DNA from 3 places in the Micromonospora sp. ATLC16 genome. Region 3 is predicted to be linked to each of the others. Evidence: predicted binding sites of a transcription regulator. Region 3 holds the regulator's gene; each other region holds the start of a gene.

Evidence for each region. The regulator HrcA, encoded in region 3, represses chaperone genes, less so after heat shock. The targets are predictions, from matches to a motif close to GGTTNGCACNCTCNNNNNGAGNGTGCNAACC.
Region 1: a site for HrcA is predicted at 5,546-5,576, ahead of groES (co-chaperone GroES). Genes of this name have one in related genera too.
Region 2: a site for HrcA is predicted at 6,165-6,195, ahead of groL (chaperonin GroEL). Genes of this name have one in related genera too.

The regions. Positions count from the first base shown of each region.
Region 1 is NZ_JBXUOW010000064.1:18,966-26,150, forward strand. It holds gene AC2CHE_RS21710 (helix-turn-helix transcriptional regulator) at 1-679, opposite strand, end outside; gene AC2CHE_RS21715 (WhiB family transcriptional regulator) at 932-1,315, shown strand; gene AC2CHE_RS21720 (molybdopterin-dependent oxidoreductase) at 1,390-3,102, opposite strand; gene groL (chaperonin GroEL) at 3,372-5,021, opposite strand; gene groES (co-chaperone GroES) at 5,098-5,412, opposite strand; gene AC2CHE_RS21735 (helix-turn-helix domain-containing protein) at 5,783-6,583, shown strand; gene AC2CHE_RS21740 (DUF397 domain-containing protein) at 6,574-6,759, shown strand; gene AC2CHE_RS21745 (THUMP-like domain-containing protein) at 7,038-7,185, shown strand, end outside.
Region 2 is NZ_JBXUOW010000004.1:63,509-70,693, reverse strand. It holds gene thrC (threonine synthase) at 1-706, shown strand, start outside; gene AC2CHE_RS03120 (GNAT family N-acetyltransferase) at 946-1,965, shown strand; gene AC2CHE_RS03115 (GNAT family N-acetyltransferase) at 2,018-3,037, shown strand; gene paaN (phenylacetic acid degradation protein PaaN) at 3,091-4,764, shown strand; gene AC2CHE_RS03105 (GNAT family N-acetyltransferase) at 4,824-5,354, opposite strand; gene AC2CHE_RS03100 (cold-shock protein) at 5,566-5,769, shown strand; gene groL (chaperonin GroEL) at 6,394-7,185, shown strand, end outside.
Region 3 is NZ_JBXUOW010000022.1:46,184-53,368, reverse strand. It holds gene AC2CHE_RS12105 (serine hydrolase domain-containing protein) at 1-1,350, opposite strand, end outside; gene AC2CHE_RS12100 (histidine triad nucleotide-binding protein) at 1,347-1,706, opposite strand; gene AC2CHE_RS12095 (16S rRNA (uracil(1498)-N(3))-methyltransferase) at 1,752-2,486, opposite strand; gene dnaJ (molecular chaperone DnaJ) at 2,488-3,633, opposite strand; gene hrcA (heat-inducible transcriptional repressor HrcA) at 3,707-4,729, opposite strand; gene AC2CHE_RS12080 (DUF4870 domain-containing protein) at 4,940-5,536, shown strand; gene hemW (radical SAM family heme chaperone HemW) at 5,564-6,787, opposite strand; gene AC2CHE_RS12070 (enoyl-CoA hydratase-related protein) at 6,808-7,185, shown strand, end outside.

The DNA of each region.
Region 1 (7,185 bases), on a different contig from region 3:
GGCCGATCTCGGCGTTGCTCTTGCCCTCGGCCATGCCGAGCAGCACCTGTAGCTCCCGCTCGGTGAGGCCGATAGCGGACCGGTCGGTTCGGGCTGTCGACGTGGGCTTGCCCGGCTCGGACTCGGCACCGGGCTCGGCGGGATCGTCGCCCCGCTGCACCGGCACGACCGCCGGGCCGCCCGCCGCGTCCGTACCCGGCCAGGCGGTGGGCGCATCGCCGCCGGTGCGACCACCGGGCGCCGGGCGGGCCGGGCTGCCGACCGCTGCCGCGTCCCGGGCGGGATCAGCGATCCGGTGCCGGTTGGCCCGTCCGGGCGCGGCGAGCAGCAGCAGCGCTTTGGCGACGGCGCTGGTCAGATCCTGGTCGACCCCCTGGATCAACCCTCGCGCCCCGGCGCCGATGGTCGCCGCCGCCGCCTCGGACTCCTCGGCGCCGAGCAGCAGGACGGCGGCCTGCGGAGCGCGGGCCAGCACCCGGCGGACGAAGCCGACGCTGTCGGGGCGGGTGAGCGCGGTGTCGGCGAGCACCACATCGGCCGGACGTTCGGCCAGCCGCAACATCACCTCGGGGTCGGAGACCGCCGTCCGGACGGCACCCGACAATCCCAACCGCGCTGCCGCGGAGGTCAGGTGCTGCGCCGCGAGCGGCGTTCGAACGCACACGAGAACGGTACGCACAGGCATCTCCTCTCCGGTGACGAGCAGACCATGTGCGGCCCCGGCCGGGAGGAGGTTCCGGGCAATCCTCCGAACTTTTCCGACAGATAGGGCATATGCCGCAATATGCCGGGGGTTTTGGATCAAAGAAGTGTGAGGCGTGGGGCACCAGGGTAGGGAGTGGCCAGGCCGGGAACGGTGCGCCTGCGCGGCCCGCCGCCCGGAAAACCGGCCACAAGCGTCTCGCGGTGCCGCGCGAGAGGAGGGGTGCTGATGTCGAACGTACGTAGACTGCCCGGACCCATCATCGACCTCTGGGACTGGCAGCGGCTCGGTGCCTGTCGAGGCCGCGATAGCGCTCAGTTCTTCCACCCTGACGGTGAGCGGGGCTCGTCCCGGCTCCGCCGGGAGTCCTCCGCCAAGGCCGTCTGCCGCGCCTGCCCGGTCCGCGCCGAGTGCGCCGCACACGCCTTGGCGGTACGCGAGCCGTACGGCGTCTGGGGTGGCTTCAGCGAGTCCGAGCGGCTGCGACTGCTCGCGGTCGGCTGGGAGGACCTCGCCGACCGTCACCAGACCCGCGTCGACACAAACCGGCTGGAGGCCCGGCTGGGCAGCTCGCACCGTTCGACGGTGCCCATCCAGCGCAACGTCGCCTGACCACTCGCACCACCGACGCCGCGTCCGCCCCGGACGCGGCGTCGGCCTGTCCGACCACTGCCCCGGTCGGGGGGTCAGGGCACGGTGAGGGTGACGGAGTGCCAGCCGGTCGCGCCGTCGGGCGCGACTCCGCGCGGCTCGCCGGTCTGCGTCTCGCCGGTGCTGTCCGTCGCCCGGACCTGGAGGGTGTGCTCCCCCGGGGTGGCCTGCCACTGCCATGACCACTGCACCCAGGTGTCCACCGAGGTGGTCGGCGCCAGTTGGGCCTCCTGCCAGGGCCCTTCGTCGACGCGTACCTCGACGCGATCGATGCCCCGGTGCTGCGCCCAGGCGACGCCCGCGACCATGACCGGGCCGGCGGCCGGTCGGTTACGCGGGCGGGGCGTGTCGATCCGCGACTGCGTCTTCACCGGCCCCTGCGCCGACCACCCCCGGGGCACCCAGTACGCGTCGAAATCGGCGAAACTGGTCAACTCGATCTCAGTGATCCACTTGCAGGCCGACACGTAGCCGTACAGGCCCGGCACCACCATCCGGACCGGGAAGCCGTGCTGCACCGGCAGCGGCTCGCCGTTCATGCCGACGGCGAGCAGCGCGTCCCGCCCGTCGCGCAGCGCGGCGGTCGGGGTGCCACAGGTCCAACCGTCCACCGAACGCCCGACCACCTGGTCGGCGCCGTCCAGCGGCACCACCTCGTCGAGCAGTTCCCGGATCGGTACGCCGAGCCACCGCGCGTTGCCGATCAGGTCACCGCCGACCTCGTTGGAGACACAGGCCAGCGTCACGTACCGCTCCACCATCGGCCGGGCGATCAGATCGGCGTAGCTCAGCGTGATCGGGTTGCGGACCCGGCCGTGGATGCGCAGCCGCCACGTCTCCGGATCGATCTGCGGCACCACCAGCGCGGTGTCGATCCGGTAGAAGCTCCGATTCGACGTGACGTAGCTCGCCAGCCCGGGCAGGGTCAGATCGGCGCCGGCCGGCACCGGCGGCGCGGCGGAGACCGGGACCGGCAGCGTGATCGCCTCGCGGGCCACCGACACCCCCTGACGGCCGGCCAGCCACCGGCCGGCGACTCCCGCGACGGCGGCCACCCCGAGCACGGTGCCGACACCGCCGAGGAACCGCCGCCGTGAGTCCGGGTCGACCCGCCGCCCCCGACCTGCGGAGCCCAATGGGCCGTCGGCGGCCGGCGGGCCTCCCGGGGCCGACGGACTGCCGGCCGACGCGGTCGGGTCGGTCGCCGTCCCGTCGGGGACCCCGGCGGTTCCGCCCGCATTCGGTTCCGGCACGGCGGGACCGGCCACGGAGGGCGGACCGGCCGGCATCGGCGGAGACCAGGGCCACGGTTCCAGTTCCAGCGGGCCGGCGACGAAGGCCCACAGCGCCACCCCGCCGACCGCCGCACCGATCAGCGACGGCAGCACGTCGGCGGCGTCCGCGCCGGCCCGGGTCAGGGCCGCCGCCGCGCCGATCCCACCGAAGACGACGATGCCGGCCAGGCCGACCGTCAGCCGGCGGACGGCCACCATGCCGAGCAGGGCGGCGAAGCCGCCGAGCAGCAGTGCCGTACCGACCAGCAGGGCGATCTTGTCGTACCTGCCGAAGACCTCGATGCCGAACCGCTTGACCGGCTCCGGGGCGGTGTCCACGACGAGACCGCCGACCGCGACGAGCGGGGACGACCGGGGGCCGGTCAGGGCGGCAACCACTTCGGCGGTGCCGATGGCCGCCGCAGCGGCGGCGATACCGGCCAGGGCGGCGAACCGGGGTGTCGTGCTACTCACCCGCCCAGTGTTTCCCACCGATCATCGGTCCGGTAGCCGGCGTCGACGTTCGTAACCTCTCGTCACCGGTACGCGACCCGGCGCGGCGTCCGACGTCACCCCCCGAGACCGCCGGACACGACCGACGCCAGCCCCGGACACGACCGGCGTCACCGCCGACCGCTGGGCACGACCGGTGCCGGGGCCGGGCACGACGACCGCTCCGACGCAAAGCGCGTGGGGGGCACCGCCTCGTCGACGGTGCCCCCCACGTCCGGCGTACGGCAGGGTCAGAAGCCCGGGCCGTGCTGGTGGCTGTGACCGTGGCCGTGCGAGTGACCGTGGCCACCCGCGGCGGGCTCCGGCTCGGCCGGCTTCTCCACCACGAGGCTCTCGGTGGTGAGCAGCAGACCGGCGATCGACGCGGCGTTGGTGACCGCGTTGCGGGTCACCTTCACCGGGTCGATGATGCCGGACTTGGTCAGGTCGACGTACTCGCCGACGGCGGCGTCGAGGCCGTGGCCCCAGTCGCTGCCGGCGACCTTCTGCACGACCACGTAGCCGTCGTGGCCGGCGTTCTGGGCGATCCAGCGCAGCGGCTCGACAAGTGCCTTACGCACGATCGACACGCCGACCTTCTCGTCGCCGGTGAAGCCGAGGTCGTCGTCGAGCACCGACAGGATCTGCGCCAGGGCGGCGCCGCCGCCGGGCACCGTACCCTCCTCGACCGCGGCCTTGGTCGCGGCGATGGCGTCCTCGATGCGGTGCTTGCGCTCCTTCATCTCGACCTCGGTGGCCGCGCCGACCTTGACCACCGCGATGCCACCGGAGAGCTTGGCCAGCCGCTCGGCGAGCTTCTCCCGGTCCCACTCGGAGTCCGAGGCCTCGATCTCCTTGCGGATCTGGGCCACCCGGTCGGCGACCTCGCCGCTCCGGCCACCGCCGTCGACGACGGTGGTGTTCTCCTTGTCGACCACGATGCGGCGGGCGCTGCCCAGCACCTCCAGGCCGACCTGGTCGAGCTTGTAGCCCAGCTCCGGGGCGACCAGCTCGGCGCCGGTGAGGATCGCCATGTCCTGCAGCATCGCCTTGCGGCGGTCGCCGAACCCGGGCGCCTTGACCGCGCAGACCTTGATGGTCTTGCGGATGGCGTTGACCACCAGGGTCGACAGCGCCTGACCCTCGACGTCCTCGGCGATGATGAGCAGCGGCTTGTTGTTCTGGAGAACCTTCTCCAGCAGCGGCAGCAGCTCCTCGATCGCGGAGATCTTCTGCGTGGTGATCAGGATGTACGCGTCCTCCAGGACGGACTCCTGCGACTCCACGTCGGTGACGAAGTTCGGCGAGATGAAGCCCTTGTCGAACTGGAGGCCCTCGGTGACGTCCAGCTCGGTGCGCAGGGCGGAGCCTTCCTCGACGGTGATCACACCGTCGCGGCCGACCTTCTCCATCGCCTCGGCGATCAGCTCACCGATGGTGGCGTCCTGCGCCGAGATCGTCGCGACGTGCGCGACCGACTTCTTGTCGGAGACCTCGACGGCCTTGTCGAGCAGCGCCTCGGAGACCTTGGTGGCGGCGGCGTCGATGCCCCGCTTGAGGCCGGCCGGGTTGGCGCCCGCGGTGACGTTGCGCAGGCCCTCGCGGACCATGGCCTGGGCGAGCACGGTCGCGGTGGTGGTCCCGTCGCCGGCGACGTCGTTGGTCTTGGTCGCCACCTCCTTGACCAGCTGCGCGCCGAGGTTCTCGTAGGGGTTGGTGAGCTCGATCTCCTTGGCGATGGTCACGCCATCGTTGGTGATCGTCGGCACACCGAATTTCTTGTCGAGGACGACGTTGCGCCCGCGCGGCCCGAGGGTGACCTTGACCGCGTCAGCGAGCGCGTTGACACCGTGCTCCAGCAGGTGCCGGGCGTCGTCCGAGAAGCTCAGGATCTTCGCCATGAATGTCCCTTCGAAGCGACGTTGCCCCGGCCCGGCGAACCGGACCGGGGCAACGACACTGATCGGTCTGTCTTACTTACTTCTCGATGACCGCGAGGACGTCGCGGGCGGAGAGCACCAGGTACTCCTCGCCGGCGTACTTGACCTCGGTGCCGCCGTACTTCGAGTAGAGAACGGTGTCGCCGACGGAGACGTCGATCGGCACGCGGTTGCCCTTGTCGTCGATCCGGCCCGGGCCGACAGCGAGGACGGTGCCCTCCTGCGGCTTCTCCTTGGCGGTTTCGGGGATCACGATGCCCGAGGCGGTGGTGGTCTCGGCCTCGTTCGCCTGGACCACGATGCGGTCCTCGAGCGGCTTGATCGCAACCTTGGTCGCGGTAGTCACGGGCATACCCTCCTGGGGTACTTGGTTTCGTTGCCGATCGGCATGCCGACCGGCGTCAATTGCCACATGCCACCGGGCGGGGCCGTCGTCGCGGGTGCCGGTCCGCCTGGCGTTCAACCCCCGGACACCAGGGCCCGAAGGTTGGCACCCTCAGGGTGAGAGTGCTAATCGCAGGTTATTCCTCGGCTAGCACTCCGTCAAGGAGAGTGCCAATCCGCCGCCCTCGTGTCGCCGCCTCTCAGCACCCGCGTCGCCACTTTTCCCACACTGTTCCGCAGTCCTTCGCCAGCGTTGACCGCAACACGCCGACAGTCACTTCCCCGCCGGACGGCCGACCCTTACTCTCCGGCGCGACAACGTCACGGAGGGCAGACGCATGGCGGACGTACCAACCCTGGGGTTCCTGCGCGACCAGTTACGCCGGGCCCGCAAGGTGCGCGGGCTCAGCCAGGAGGAGCTGAGCAAGATGATCAACTACTCCCCGTCGGCGGTGAGCGCGATGGAGATCGGCCCGAACCAACTCAGCGCCGACTACCTAACCCGGTTCGACAGGGTGCTGGAAACCGGTGGTCTCTTCATCGGGATGCTGGAGCTGATCCGGCTGCACGCCGAGCCGGACTGGTTCCGGCCGTGGGGCGAGATCGAGCGGGAGGCGGTCGCGCTGCGCTGGTACGACCCGGCCGTGGTGCCGGGTCTGCTCCAGACCGAGGCGTACGCCCGGGCGATGCTCCGGGCCGGTCCGCCGCTGACCGACGAGCAGATCGAGAAGCGGGTGCTGGCCCGGATGGCCCGGCAGGAGGTGCTCGCCCGCGAGGAGCCACCGCAGCTCGTGGCGGTGCTCGACGAGCAGGTGCTGCGCCGGCAGGTCGGCGAGCGCGCGACCATGCGCGAGCAACTGGAACACCTGCGCAGCCTCGCCGACCGCCCACACGTCCAGGTGCGGATCGTGCCGGCCGAGACCCCGTGGTACATCGGACTCAACGGCCCTTTCGTGCTGGCCCGGCTGGCCGACGGCACCGAGGTGGCGCACCTGGACAACCAGCTCCGGGGGCACACAGTGGACAGCCCGAACGACCTTGCCGCCCTGGGGCGACACTGGGAGACTGTGGCCGGTGAGGCGCTGCCACACCGGCAGTCCGCCCGCCTGATCGAGGAAGTGGCGAAGTCATGGACCTGACCCGTGCCACCTGGCGCAAGTCCTCCCGCAGCAACAGCAACGGCGGCGCCTGCGTCGAGGTCGCCGACAACCTGCCCGGCCTGGTCGCCGTGCGCGACAGCAAGGACCCGGCCGGCCCGGCACTCACCTTCACCCCCGCCGCCTGGCGCGCCTTCATCACCACCCACACCCGCTAGACCCGACCCGGACGCCGCGTCCGCCCGCGCCGCGCGCCCGGCAACCGCCTCCGGCCCAACTCGGCTCGGCCCGAATCGGCTCGGGCTGCCGAGTTGCCCGCCCTTGGCCCCACGGGTCTGCGCGCTTGCCCCCCGCGGGTGTGCGCGCGGGTTGCGGCATGACGCGCCCTCCCGCCGACGTGAAGGCCCGAGATGCCGCGAGTCGCGACCGGCATGCCGGCGAGGGGCCGGCCTGGGCCTCGGGCGGGGCGGACAGGGGCGGGCGGAAGAATGGGCTTGTGGATCTGGAGCAGTTCGGCGCGTTGCGTACGCCCGAGGGGTCGGCCGCGCTCGACGCGGCGGCCCGGGTGGCCGGCGGTGATCCACTGGCCGCGTCGGTGGCGCTGCGCTCGGCCGGGGTGCCCGGCGGGCTCGCGGCGGCAGCAC
Region 2 (7,185 bases), on a different contig from region 3:
GTCGTACGACGACGTGAACCGCCTCTGCGGCGAACTGGTCGAGACCGACGAGTTCGAGGACACCGCCTTCGTCAACGTCAACGTGCGGCCGTACTACGCGGAGGGGTCCAAGACGCTCGGCTACGAGGTGGCCGAGCAACTCGGGTGGCGGATCCCCGCCCAGGTGGTCATCCCGATGGCCTCGGGCGAGCTGCTCACCAAGATTGACAAGGCGTTCAGCGAGCTGGTGGAGATCGGCCTGGTCGAGGCACCGGCCGGTGGCTGGAAGGTCTTCGGGGCGCAGTCGGCCGGCTGCAACCCGATCGCCACCGCACTACACGCGGACACCGACGCCATCACTCCGGTCAAGCCGACCGGGATCGCCAAGTCACTGAATATCGGCGACCCGGCCGCCGGGCTGTACGCCCTGGAGGCGGTGCGCCGCACCGGTGGCTGGATGGACTACGCCGACGACGACGAGATCCGGGCGGGCGTACGCCTGCTGGCGCGTACCACCGGGGTCTTCGCGGAGACGGCTGGCGGGGTGACCGTGGCGGTGCTGCGCAAGCTTGTCGAATCGGGCCGACTGGACCCGACCGCCGAGACGGTGGTGTTCAACACCGGCGAAGGGCTGAAGACCCTCGACGCGGTCGCCGGTGAGGTCGGCCCCACCCACCGGATCAAGCCTTCGTTGCGGGCCGCTCGCGACGCGGGTCTGCTGAGCTGACGACGAACGGATGAGTAAGCGGCATTTCGCAGGGAGTGAGCGAAACACGCCGCCAAGGACTTGACGACCGCAAACGGACGGCGCAAGATGCTCCGTGCGGGAGGGCGCTTCGCCGTAGACTTTCAGTCTTTACGACCCAGCGCCGGAGGCGTTGTGCGATCGTCCCTCCCGACCAACGTCCGAGCGGGCCAGCGAAAATTCGCTGGCCCGCTCGCCTGTCGCTGGCGCAGGCTGCCGTCATGACCATCACCGTCACCCCGTTCGGTCCCGCCGACGAGCAGGCGATCGAACATGCGTACCAGATCGGCGTGGCGCACGCCGCCGCCGACCTGCCCGACTTCCCGCCCTTCTGCCGGCAACGGTTCACCGCGATGGTGCGTCATCCGATGCCGGGTAACGCCCCGGTCAATCTGGTGGCACACATCGACGGTGAGCCGGCCGGCCGTCTCGTGCTCGATCTGCCGCAGCTCGACAACACCGAGAACGCCTCCGCCGACCTGGTGGTGCACCCGGCGTACCGGCGCCGGGGGGTGGGTCGGGCGTTGCTCCAGCACGGTCTCGCCGTGCTGCGCGAGTACGGGCGCAAGCGGGTGAGCGCGATGAGCAGGGCGCACCCGCCCGGCGCGCCCGACCGCCCCTCGGTGGCCACCGCCTTCGCCACCGCCTTCGGCGCGGTCGACGTCCTGCCCGACGTCCGGCGGCGGCTGGACGTCGCCGACCTGGATCAGGTGCGACTGGACGCGCTGTTGGCCGACGCCCGGGGTCGGGCGGTCGGTTACGAGGTGCTGCACTGGCGCGGGCGTACCCCTGACGACCTGGCCGCCGACGTCGCGTACCTCGACGGACGGCTGCTGGCCGACGCGCCCATGGGCGACCTGGCGTGGGAGCCGGAGCGGGTCGACGCCGAACGGCTGCGCGGCACCGAGCTGGCGCTGGATGCGCAGGGCCGGCGGCGCTACCACGTCGGCGTCCGCCACGAGGAGTCCGGTCGGCTGGTCGCGTGGACGCTGCTGGACGTCGGGGCGTCCGCGGACTGGCACTCCTTCCAGCAGATCACCATCGTCGACCCGGAACACCGGGGCCATCGGCTGGGCCTGCTTGCCAAGATCGAGAACCTGCGGCACCTGTTCGCCCACGAACCGGGCGTGCGGGTGATCGACACCTTCAACGCAGCCAGCAACGACCACATGATCGCCATCAACGAGCAGCTCGGTTTCCGGGTGCGGGATCGGTGGAGCAACTGGCAGCGCGACGTGTGACCGGCGGGAAACCGGTGGCGACGGCCGGCGGCGGGCGGGCAGGATCGCGCCCATGGCCATCACCGTCACCCCGTACGAGTCCACCGACGAGGCAGCGCTCGACGAGGCGTACCGCGTCGTCGCGGCGGCCCAGGCGGTCGACCTGCCCGACCTGCCGGTGGGAGACCGGGCCGAGTTCGGGCTCCTGGTCGCCCATCCGCCGCACGGCAACGTGATCCATCAGGCGCTGGCCCGGCGGGACGGCGAGGTGGCCGGCCACCTGCGGATGCGGCTGCCGCAACTGGACAACACCGGCATCGCCACCGTCGAACTGACGGTGGACCCGGCGCAGCGGCGGCAGGGGGTGGGTCGGGCGCTGCTGACGTACGCGCGGAAGGTGGCCGCCGAGCACGGCCGGCAGCGGTTGATCGGTGAGACCCCCGGGCCGTTGCCCGACGGACCGGGCCGGGACGCGCCCGGCGCGGCCTTCGCGGCGGCGGCCGGCGCGCAGGCCGCGCTGGCCGAGGTGCGGCGTCGACTGGACACCACGCGGCTCGACCAGGCGGCCCTGACCGCCTTGCACGATGCCGCCCGCGCCCGGTCTGCCGGCTACCGGACGGTGGCCTGGCGGGGGCCGGTGGCCGAGGAGTACGTGGCCGACATCGCCCGGCTCGAGAGCCGGCTGCTCATCGACGCGCCGATGGGCGATCTCGCGATCGAGGCGGAGCAGGTGGACGCCGCGCGGCTGCGGGAGATCGAGCGGATCCAGCGAATGCGGGGCCGACGGCGTTACCACGTCGGCGCGGTGCACGAGGCGACCGGCCGGATGGTCGCCTGGACGATGATCGACAGGGGCCCGTCGACGCCGTGGCACGCCTGGCAGGAGATCACCATCGTCGACCCCGCACACCGGGGGCACCGCCTCGGTCTGCTCGTCAAGGTCGAGAACCTTCGGCACGCGCTGGACCACGAGCCGGCCCTGGCCGCGATCGACACCTGGAACGCGGCGGTCAACGATCACATGATCGGCATCAACGAGCAGCTCGGGTTCCGCCCGGTCGACGCCTGGACCGATTGGCAGCTGACCATCTGAAGTTGTGACACGCCCCTACTGATCTGGGGGCTTCGTGTTGCATGATGGCGGGCATGACGGAGACCCCGCACCCCCGCTACGACAGGCACGCCGAGACTCTCAACCGCGCGCTGACCGCGATCAAGGAGCGGGGATACTGGTCGGCCTATCCGGAATCACCAAGCCCACGGGTGTACGGCGAGACCGCCGCCGCCGACGGCAAGGCCGCCTTCGAGGCGTACCTGGGCGGGGACTTCCCGCTCGACCAGCCGGGTGACGGCGATCGGGTCGCCACCGAGGACAGCCCGTTCGGCGTCGCCCTGCACGTGCGCTACCCGCACGCCGACGCCGACCAACTGGTAGCCGCCGCGTCAGCGGCGCTGCCCGCCTGGCGGGACGCCGGCCCGCAGACCCGGGTGGGTGTCTGTCTGGAGATCCTCGACCGGCTGCACAAGAACGTCTTCGAGCTGGCCAACGCGGTGCAGTTCACCAGCGGCCAGGCGTTCGTGATGGCCTTCCAGGCCGGTGGTGCGCACGCCCTGGACCGCGCACTTGAGGCGCTGGCCTACGCGTACGCGGAGATGACCCGGCACCCGGGCACCGCAGGTTGGGAGAAGGCCGCCGGGAAGGGCGACCCGCTACGGATGTCCAAGACTTTCCACGTGGTGCCCCGGGGCGTGGCCCTGGTCATCGGCTGCAACACCTTCCCGACCTGGAACTCGTACCCGGGTCTGTTCGCCTCGCTGGTCACCGGCAACCCCGTGGTGGTCAAGCCGCACCCGCGCGCCGTGCTGCCGTTGGCGGTCACCGTCCGGTACGCCCGGGAGGTGCTGGCCGAGGCCGGCTTCGACCCGAACCTGGTGCTGCTGGCCCCCGAGTCCCCCGGCGAGAAGCTCGCCTCGACGCTGGCCCTGCACCCGGCGGTCCGGATCGTCGACTTCACCGGCTCCACCGAGTACGGCGACTGGCTGGAGGCGAACGCCCGCCAGGCGGCGGTGTACACCGAGAAGGCGGGGCTCAACACGGTGGTGATCGACTCCACCGACGACTTCGCCGGGATGTGCCGCAACCTGGGCTTCACCCTGACTCTGTACAGCGGGCAGATGTGCACCACCTCGCAGAACATCCTCATTCCCCGGAACGGCGTCGACACCGACCAGGGGCACAAGAGCTTCGACGAGGTTGCCGGCGGCATCGCCGCGGCGGTCGGCAAGCTCACCGGTGACCCGGCCCGGGGAGTGGAGTTGACCGGCGCGATCGTCAACGACGGGGTGCTGGAGCGGCTGGACGAGGTGACCAAGATCGGTTCGCCGGTGCTGGAGTCGCGTACCGTCGAGCACCCGTCGTTCCCAGACGCCGTGGTGCGTACGCCGACCATCGTCAAACTGGACGCGGGTGACACCGAGACCTACTCGCGGGAGTGGTTCGGGCCGATCTCCTTCGCCATCGCGACCGACTCCACCGCCCACAGCCTGGAGATCCTGCGCTCGACCGTGGGCGAGAAGGGTGCCCTCACCGCGGCGGTCTACTCCACCGACGACGCGGTGCTGGACGCCACCGAGGCGGCGGCGATCGAGGTCGGGGTGCACCTGTCGGCCAACCTCACCGGCGGCGTCTTCGTGAACCAGTCGGCGGCCTTCTCCGACTTCCACGGCAGCGGAGCGAACGCGGCAGCGAACTCGGCGTTGACCGACGGGGCGTACGTGGCGAACCGGTTCCGGGTCGTGCAGAGCCGCCGGCACGTCTGAGGCGGGTGGGGCTCCGGGGTCTTCCCCGGGGCCCCCAGGTCGGCGATCGTCTGTCGTGGCTACGCCGCCCTACGCATCTGGAGTTCGCGCAGGGTGGGGATGTTGGGGTGCGGGAGGCGGACGCCGGTGTCGACGAATCCCAGCCGCTGGTAGGCCCGGTAGGCGCGGTCGTTGCCGACCACCACCTCGAGCATCAGCTCGTTCCGCCCGCAGGCCCGGGACCAGCCCGCCACCCCGTCGACCAGATCCGCGAGCAGGCCGGTGCCCCGCCAGTTCGGAGTGATGTAGACGGCGTAGAGCACGGTCACCCCCGGCTCGGCCGGGTGTGCCATGCCACCGGCGTGCCCGACGAGCCGGCCGCCCGGATCCGCCACGAACTGCGCCGTGTCCGGACCGGCGGAGACGTGGGCGACCCGGGCGGCGTACTCGGCGTGTGGTCGGGCCGCGGCCTCGGCGATCGTCTCCAGAAAGGCCAGCGGCGCGTCCGCGAGCATCTCCAGGCGCAGCGCCCGCATCCGAGCTGCGTCGGGCGGCTCGACTCGGCGGATGGCGGCCCGGCGCAAGCCCGTTCCGTCGGTGACGCTTGTCATGCCGGAATGCTTATCACAATGACGTGCGACGATACTGACGACTGTAATACGCCCGATTTGTGGTCGTGCGCCGTCGTCACTCCTCGTGTAGCGTGCGATTTCGGTCACCCGATTCAGCGGTCGTCGCCGACTGCCGAAACCGGTGGTTTCCGGGTGCCGGTACGTCGGCGACCCGAGGTATTGGAACGCCGTGCAGAGTGAGGAAAACACCGTGGCACAAGGCACCGTGAAGTGGTTCAACGCAGAGAAGGGCTACGGCTTCATCGCCGTTGACGGCGGGCAGGACGTCTTCGTCCACTTCTCCGCGATCGAGATGGACGGCTACAAGGCGCTGGACGACGGTCAGCGGGTGGAGTTCGAGATCGGCCAGGGTCAGAAGGGCCCACAGGCCGAGCGGGTACGCCTCATCGCCTGAGCGCCGACCAACCACCCCATTCGACCGATCGTCGTCGGGGTGGCGTGACCATCGCCGGAGGGGGCAGCGGTGCCGGCACCCCACAAGGGAAGATCATGGACCGAGCCAGCGCCGTAGCTGAGGAGGTCCGGGCCAGCCTCGCTACGGTGTGCCGCCGGCTCATCCCACGCAGTCGCCGCACCCCGGCGGGCCGTTCTACGGCTGGTACCCCCCCGGGCGGCTACGGCCACGACCCCTCCGATGCCCTGGTCACCCCGCCGGGGGGGTCGGGCCGGTTGTCACCTACGCGAGCAGCGGGCACACGAGGGCCCGGTTAACGCCGCCCAACTGGCGGCCGAACTCGGCTGACCCCGGCCATCGTGCTTGCACTCGGCAGGGCAGAGTGCTAAACAGGTCATTGGCACTCGCATGGCGTGAGTGCCAGCTGGTCGGGACGGTGGGGCTGCGGTCGCGCCCGTGACATAACCACGGGTGGGGCACGTGGCCGGTCGTCGCGGGCTATCCGGCCCGGCCGAGGAGACGTCGCCGTCGCCAGGTGGCGACGTCCCAAGGTGCGTACACCAGACGGCCCATCCGGGGCACAACACTCGGGTGGCCCGTGAGTGTCCAGGAGGACAACGCCGTATGGCCAAGATGATCGCGTTCGACGAAGAGGCGCGCCGCGGCCTCGAGCGGGGCATGAACCAGCTCGCCGACGCCGTGAAGGTGACCCTCGGCCCCAAGGGCCGCAACGTCGTGCTCGAGAAGAAGTGGGGTGCCCCCACCATCACCAACGATGGTGTGAGCATCGCCAAGGAGATCGAGCTCGAGGACCCCTACGAGAAGATCGGCGCCGAGCTGGTCAAGGAGGTCGCCAAGAAGACCGACGACGTCGCCGGTGACGGCACGACGACGGCGACCGTCCTGGCCCAGGCCCTCGTTCGCGAGGGCCTGCGCAACGTGGCCGCCGGTGCCAACCCGATGGCCCTGAAGCGGGGCATCGAGGCTGCGGTCGCGAACGTCTCGGAGGAGCTGCTGAAGCTCGCCAAGGACGTCGAGACCAAGGAGCAGATCGCCTCCACCGCCTCCATCTCCGCTGGTGACACCAGCGTCGGCGAGATCATCGCCGAGGCGATGGACAAGGTCGGCAAGGAAGGCGTCATCACCGTCGAGGAGAGCAACACCTTCGGGCTCGAGCTGGAGCTCACCGAGGGTATGCGCTTCGACAAGGGCTACGTCTCGGCCTACTTCATGACCGACCCGGAGCGTATGGAGGCCGTCTTCGACGACCCGTACATCCTGATCGCGAACAGCAAGATCTCGTCGGTCAAGGACCTGCTCCCGATCCTGGAGAAGGTCATGCAGGGCGGCAAGCCGCTGCTGATCATCGCCGAGGACCTGGAGGGCGAGGCCCTGGCCACGCTGGTGGTCAACAAG
Region 3 (7,185 bases):
GCGGGTGAACCGATAGGTGGCCCAGTGCATCCGGACCACCGTGCCGGCGGAGTCCCGGGTCAACCGGAGCAGCTCGCCGTTCTCCCGGCCGCAGACGGTACGGAACACGTCCGGCTGGCCCGGCACCGGGGCGAACACCGCCGGTGGCTTGCCCGGCGGGTCACCGGCGCCACGGGCCCGCAGGGCCCCCTCGTGCCACGAGAAGACGTACTCGAAGCCCTCGCCCCACCAGCGGCCGAGCAGCCCGCGCACGTCCGGCGGCGCCGGTTCACCGGGATGCCACGGATCGATGTCGGCCGGATCGTGCTCGACTGCGGCGGCGAGCAGCCGGTGCGGCAGTTCCAGCAGTTCGACGGCGGTGCCGGAGGAGCCCAGCACGGCGGCGCCGAGCGCCCCCGGGGTGCCCTCGCCGCCCCGGCGGCCGTACGCCCCGGCGAGGAAGCCGGGCATCGCCCCGTCGTGCCCGACGTGCACCACCCGCTCACCCTGGGGCACCAGGATCAGGCCGAGACCGAACCCGCCGGCCCACACCGCCTCGTCGGTGACCGTCACCGGCCAGCGCATCTCGTCCAGCGTGGCCGGGGCGAGCACCCGACCCGCCGCGTCCAACGCCGCCGGGTCGGCCAGAAAGGCAGCCCACCGGGCCAGGTCGGTCGCCGTGCTCCACAGCTGCGCGGCGGGACTCACCGCGCCGAAGTCGGTGGGCGGCTCCGGATGCGCCTCGTCGGAGTACGCGTCGACCAGGTACCCGGTCGCGGCGCGCGGGCCCGGGACGGTGGTGGTGGCGGTCAACCCGAGCGGGGTCAGCACCCGCTCGGTCAGCACCTCCGCCCAGGTGCCGCCGCGTACCTGCCCGACCAGGTGGCCGAGCAGTGCCATGCCGAGGTTGGAGTAGTGGTAGCGGCGGCCGGTCGGCAGCACCCGCTCGGCCCGGGCCAGCTCGGTGATCAGCTGGTCGGCGTCCGGCGCCCGCAGCGTGTCCCAGACGTCGCCGTACGGTTCCCGTTGCAGGCCGGCGGTGTGCGACAGCAGCCGGCGTACGGTCAGCTCGCCGTGCGCCGGCAGGTCTAGGTGCCGGCGCAGCGGGTCGTCGAGGTCGAGAAGCCCGTCGTCGCGGCACTGCATGACCAGCACGGCGGTGAACGTCTTGGTGACCGAGCCGATCCGGAACCGGGTCTGGTCGTCCAGGGCGGTGGCGTTGCCGGTGCCGCCGGCGGCGCACGTCCACAGCGGCCGGTCGGCGCGATGCACCGCCGCCGAGATGGCGGGCACCCGGGCCTGCACCTGCACCTGGCGCACCATCCGGTCCAGACGATCGGAGGCGGAGGTGCGGCTGGCGGCGGAGGTCATCCGGGGTTCCGGGCCAGCATCGGGCCGAGTGGGGCGCCGCCGAGCACGTGGGCGTGCACGTGGAAGACCTCCTGGCCGCCGTACGCCCCGGTGTTGAACATCAGCCGGAACCCGTCGCCGAGCAGGCCCTCGTCCTCGGCCACCGCGGCGGCGGTGGCCAGCAACTCGCCGGCCAGTCCCGGATCACCCTGGCCGAGCGTGGCCACGTCGGCGTAGTGCTCCTTCGGAATGACCAGCACGTGCACCGGCGCCTTCGGGTCGATGTCGCGGAAGGCGAGCGTGGTGGGCGTCTCACGGACCACGGTGGCCGGAATCTCGCCATCGACGATGCGGCAGAACAGACAGTCGCTTCCCATCCGGGCAGTGTAAGGAAGGGGTCCTCGGCGATGTTCCCGCGACGCTCACCACCGCAGCAGGCGGGTGGCGAGGACCGCCAGGGCGGCCACCCCGGCGGTGGAGGTGCGCAGCACCGAGGGGCCGAGCCGCACCGGTCGGGCGCCGGCTTCCTGGAAGGCCGACAACTCGGCCGGGGTGATGCCACCCTCCGGCCCCACCACCAGCACGATCTCGCCGTACTCCGGCAGTTCGACGGTGGTCAGCCGGTCCGTCGCCTCCTCGTGCAGCACGTACCCGCCCGCTGCCCCGGCGATCCGGCGGGTCACCGATGCGGTGGTCTCGTCCGGTGCCCCCGCCACCACCGGCAGCCACGCCCGCCGGGCCTGCTTCGTCGCCTCCCGGGTGGTGGCTACCCACCGACTGCGGGCCCGTACGCCCCGGTCACCGCGCCACTGCACCACCGAGCGGCCCGCCGCCCAGGGGACCATCTCGTCCACGCCCGCCTCGGTCATGGCCTGCACGGCCAGCTCGCCCCGGTCGCCCTTGGCGATGCCCTGGACCACCACCAGTCGGGGGTTCGCCGCGTCGACGTACCCCCGGTCGGTCACGTCGAGGTCGAGGGTGCCCCGACCGACCGCGGTGACCACGGCGGTGGCCGTGCCGCCCCGGCCGTCGGCGAGCAGCACCTGCTCGCCGACGCGTAGCCGCTGCACGGTGGCGGCATGGTGGCCCTCGGGGCCGTCCAGCACCATCGAGGCGCTGGTGGGCAGCGACTCGACCAGGAACAGCGGGGCGGACACGTCAGGCGTGGCCGTTGAAGGCGTCGCGCATCCGGGAGAAGAAGCCGCCCTGCTTGGTCAGCTCGGCGACCTCCTCGCCGCGGGTCTTGGCGAAATCGCGCAGCATCCGCTCCTGATCGGCGTCGAGCTTGGTGGGGGTACGCACGTCCAGGTGGATGTAGAGGTCGCCCCGCCCGGCGCCGCGCAGGTGCGGTACGCCCCGGGCCCGCAGCCGCAGGGTGCTGCCCGGCTGGGTGCCCGGTTTGACGTCGACCGGCTCCTCGCTGTCGAGCGCACTGATGGTCAGCCGGGTGCCGAGTGCCGCGGCGGTCATCGGCACGGTGACCCGGCAGTGCAGGTCGTCCCCCTTACGGGAGAAGACGTCGTGTGGCCGTTCGTGGATCTCCACGTAGAGGTCCCCGGCGGTGCCGCCGCCCGGGCCGACCTCGCCCTGCTGGGCGAGGCGGATACGCATGCCGTCCTCCACCCCGGGGGGGATCTTGACGGTCAGCGAACGGCGGGTGCGCACCCGGCCGTCGCCGGCGCAGGTCGGGCAGGGGCTCGGGATGGTGGTGCCGTAGCCCTGGCAGACGGTGCACGGCCGGGCGGAGACCACCTGCCCGAGAAAGGTGCGCTGCACCGACTGCACCTCGCCCCGGCCACCGCACGCCTCGCAGGTGGCCAGGTGGGTGCCGGCGGCGGTGCCGGCACCGGAGCAGGTGGTGCAGAGCACGGCGGTGTCGACGGTGATTGGCGCCTCGACGCCGAAGGCGGTCTCCTGGAGGTCCAGCTCCAGGCGCAGGATCGCGTCGGCGCCCGGGCGGGTGCGCGGACGCGGGCCTCGCCCGGCGCCCGTGGCGCCGCCGAAGAACGCGTCCATGATGTCCTGGAAGCCGACGAAGGGACCGGCCCCGCCGGGGCCACCCGGACCGCCGGGCCCGCCCCCGCCGGGGGCCAGCGGGTCCCCGCCCAGGTCGACGATCTGCCGTTTCCGATCGTCCGAGAGGACCTCGTATGCGGCATTGATGTCCTTGAACTTCTCCTGTGCCTCCGGATCCGGATTCACGTCCGGATGGAACTGGCGCGCCAACTTGCGGTAGGCGCGCTTGATTTCGTCATCGGAGGCACCCTTGCTCACGCCGAGAATGCCGTAGTAGTCCCTCGCCACTGCGTTCCGTGTCCTCGTGTTCGTCTGGAGTTACGCCGTTCGGCGGCGGCAGCCTGCCGTCGGCCCTGACTTGTCAGTTCTGGGCCAGCAGCTCGCCCACGTAGCGTGCCACGGCCCTCACCGTGGCGATGGTTCCGGGGTAGTCCATCCGGGTCGGTCCGAGCACGCCCATCCCGCCGACGATCGTCACGCCCGGGCCGTACCCGGTGCTGACCACTGAGGCCGCCCGCAGGTTGTCGATCTCGTTCTCGTCACCGATGCGCACCCGCAGGGTGCTCGGCTCCACCTCGCCGATCAGCTTGAGCAGCACCACCTCCTCCTCGAGTGCTTCGAGGATCGGACGCAACGAGCCCTGGAAGTCGAGCAGGCCGCCCCGGGCGAGGTTGGCGGTGCCGGCCAGGGCGAGCCGCTCCTCGTGCCGTTCGACGAGCGTCTCCAGCAGCACCGTGGACAGGGTGGTCATCGCCGGGCGCAGGTGCGGCGCGCAGTCGTCGATGACGGCCTGCACCAGCGGCGGGGTCTCCGACAGGCGGACACCCACCAGCTTCTCGTTGACCAGCCGGCGCAGGTCCAGCACGTCGTCGGCGAGGACCGGTGCGGGCAGCTCCACCAGCCGCTGCTCGACCCGGCCGGTGTCGGCGATCATCACCAGCATCAGCCGGGTGGTGGAGATCGGCACCAGCTCCAGGTGACGCACCCGGGACCGGGCCAGGCTGGGGTATTGCACGACGGCGACCTGCCGGGTCAGCTGCGCCAGCAGTCGCACTGTGCGGTGCACCACATCGTCGAGGTCGACGGCGCCAGCCAGGAAGCGCTCGATCGCCCGGCGCTCGGCCGGGCTGAGCGGCTTGACCCGGCTCAGCCGGTCGACGAAGAGTCGGTAGCCACGGTCGGTGGGCACCCGCCCCGCGCTGGTGTGCGGCTGACGGATGTAGCCCTCTTCCTCCAGCACGGCCATGTCGTTCCGGACCGTGGCCGGCGAGACGCCGAGTTGGTGCCGCTCGACCAGCGACTTGCTGCCGACCGGCTCCTGGGTGGCGACGTAGTCCTCGACGATCGCCCGGAGCACGGCGAGCTTCCGGTCGTCCAGAACCATCCTTGCCACCTCCTGTCGCAGGTCAGCCCGCAGCGTCACGGTCATCAGAGGAACACTCTGGCACTCGACTGTAGCGAGTGCCAGTCTACGTCGGCGTCCCCCTCGGCGCGATGATCAAGTCGGCCCGCCCGTCATCGAACCGATCGGCGGGTTGACACTGGCCGGTGTCGCTCTGGTGCGCCGTTGCCGCCGGCACCTACCGTGACCTCCATGACTGAACCACCTCGTCCCCCGGAGTCCGGCGACGAACCCACGACACCACTGTCCGGTTCGCCTGGCCAGGGCGGCTATCCCCCGCCCGGCGGCTATCCACCTCCCACCGGCGACCAGCCGCCGCCGGCCGGCTACCCGCCACCCGGGGGCTACCCGCCGCCGGGCGGTTACCCGCCCCCACCGGGAGCCCCCGGTGTCGGCTACCCGACCGGCGGTTACGGCGCTCCTGGCGGTGGCTACGCCAACAACGAGGACAAGAACTGGGTGCTGATCGCCCACTTCGGCGGCCCGCTCGGCGTGGTCGTCGGTGGCGGGCTCTTCGGCTGGGTGGCCCCGCTGATCGCGATGATGGTCCGCGGGCAGCAGTCCCCGATCGTCCGGGCGCACTCGGTGGCCGCGCTGAACTTCCAGCTCACCTGGGCGGTCGCCGGGGTGCTGAGCTGGGTGCTCGCGACCATCACCTGCTTCGTCCTGTCCTTCGTGCCGATCCTCGTCGCGATCGTGCCGCTGATCTTCGGCATCATCGGCGGTGTCAAGGCCAACGAGGGTGTGCTCTACCAGTACCCGATGACGTACGCGTTCGTGAAGCGCTGACCGCGCCGGCCGGTCTGACGACGGGGATCAGGGCAGCAGGTCGCGGACCACGGCGTCGGCGAGCAGCCGGCCGCGCAGGGTGAGCACGGCGCGGCCGGCGGCGTGGGCGGGCTGGTCGAGCAGCCCCTGGGCCGCCGCCCGGGCCGCACCCGCCCGACCGGCGTCGGTCAGCACGTCCAGCGGCAGGCCGGCGGCCAGCCGCAACCGGAGCATGACGTCCTCCATGTGCGCCTCGCCGCCGGTGAGCACCTCCCGGGCCTGCCCGGGAGACTCCCCGGCGGCGAGGCGTTGCGCGTACGCGGCGGGATGTTTGACGTTCCACCAGCGCACTCCGCCGACGTGGCTGTGTGCCCCTGGCCCGAGGCCCCACCAGTTCCCGCCGGTCCAGTAGAGCAGGTTGTGCCGGCAGCGCGCCTCCGGCGTGCGGGCCCAGTTGGAGACCTCGTACCAGGAGAAGCCGGCGGCGCCGAGGGCGGACTCGGCGGCCAGGTACCGGTCCGCGGCCACGTCCTCGTCCGGGTACGGCAGTTCGCCCCGGCGCATCCGGGCGGCCAGCCGGGTGCCATCCTCCACGATCAGGGCGTACGCGCTGACGTGGTCCACGCCCGCGGCGATCACCTGGTCCAGCGAGGCGGCGAAGTCCTCGGACCGCTCCCCCGGTGTCCCGTAGATCAGGTCGAGATTGACGTGGTCGAAGCCGGCGTCGCGGGCCTCCAGCGCGGCGGCGGTGGCCCGGCCGGCGTGGTGCCGGCGGTCGAGCACGGCGAGCACCCCGGGCGCGGCCGACTGCATGCCCAGCGAGATCCGGGTGTACCCGGCGGCACGCAGCTCCTTCAGCGAGGTGGGCGTCACCGACTCCGGGTTGGCCTCGGTGGTCACCTCCGCGTCGGCGGCCAACCCCCAGGTCCGGTCGATCGCGTCGAGGATCCGGGCCAGGTCGTCGGCGGCCAGCAGGGTGGGGGTGCCGCCGCCGACGAAGACCGTCTCCACCCGTGCCGGTGGGGCCTCGCCGAGCACCCGGGCGGCGAGCGTCAGTTCCGCCAGCACGGTGTCGGCGAAGCCCTCCCGGCTCGCACCGCCGCCCAGCTCGTCGGCGGTGTACGTGTTGAAGTCGCAGTAGCCGCAGCGGCTCGCGCAGAAGGGCACGTGCACGTAGACCCCGAAACCCCGGGCGCCCACTGACGCACGGGCGGACGCGGGCAGCGATCCGTCGGCGGGGACGGGCTCGCCTGCTGGAAGGACGCCGGGCATGGCCACTAGTGTGCCCTGGCATGACCTCTCCCGACGCGCTCGTGCGGGTCGCCACGGCCCACGGGGTGACCACGCTCACGTTGGACAGTCCGCACAACCGCAACGCGCTCTCCACGCCGTTGATGACCGAACTGCTGGCGGGGCTGGCCGCCGCGGTCGCCGACGACGCGGTCCGGGTGATCGTGCTCGACCACACCGGGCCGGTCTTCTGCTCCGGCGCCGACCTGAAGGAGACCGCGGCGGCGTACGCCAGCGGCACGGTGCCCGCCGGGATGCTGGGTGACGTGCTCGCGGCGGTCTGGGAGTGCCCGAAGCCGGTGCTGGCGAGGGTGGCCGGCCCGGCCCGGGCCGGCGGCCTGGGCCTGATCGCGGCAGCCGACCTGGCGGTCTGCGCGACC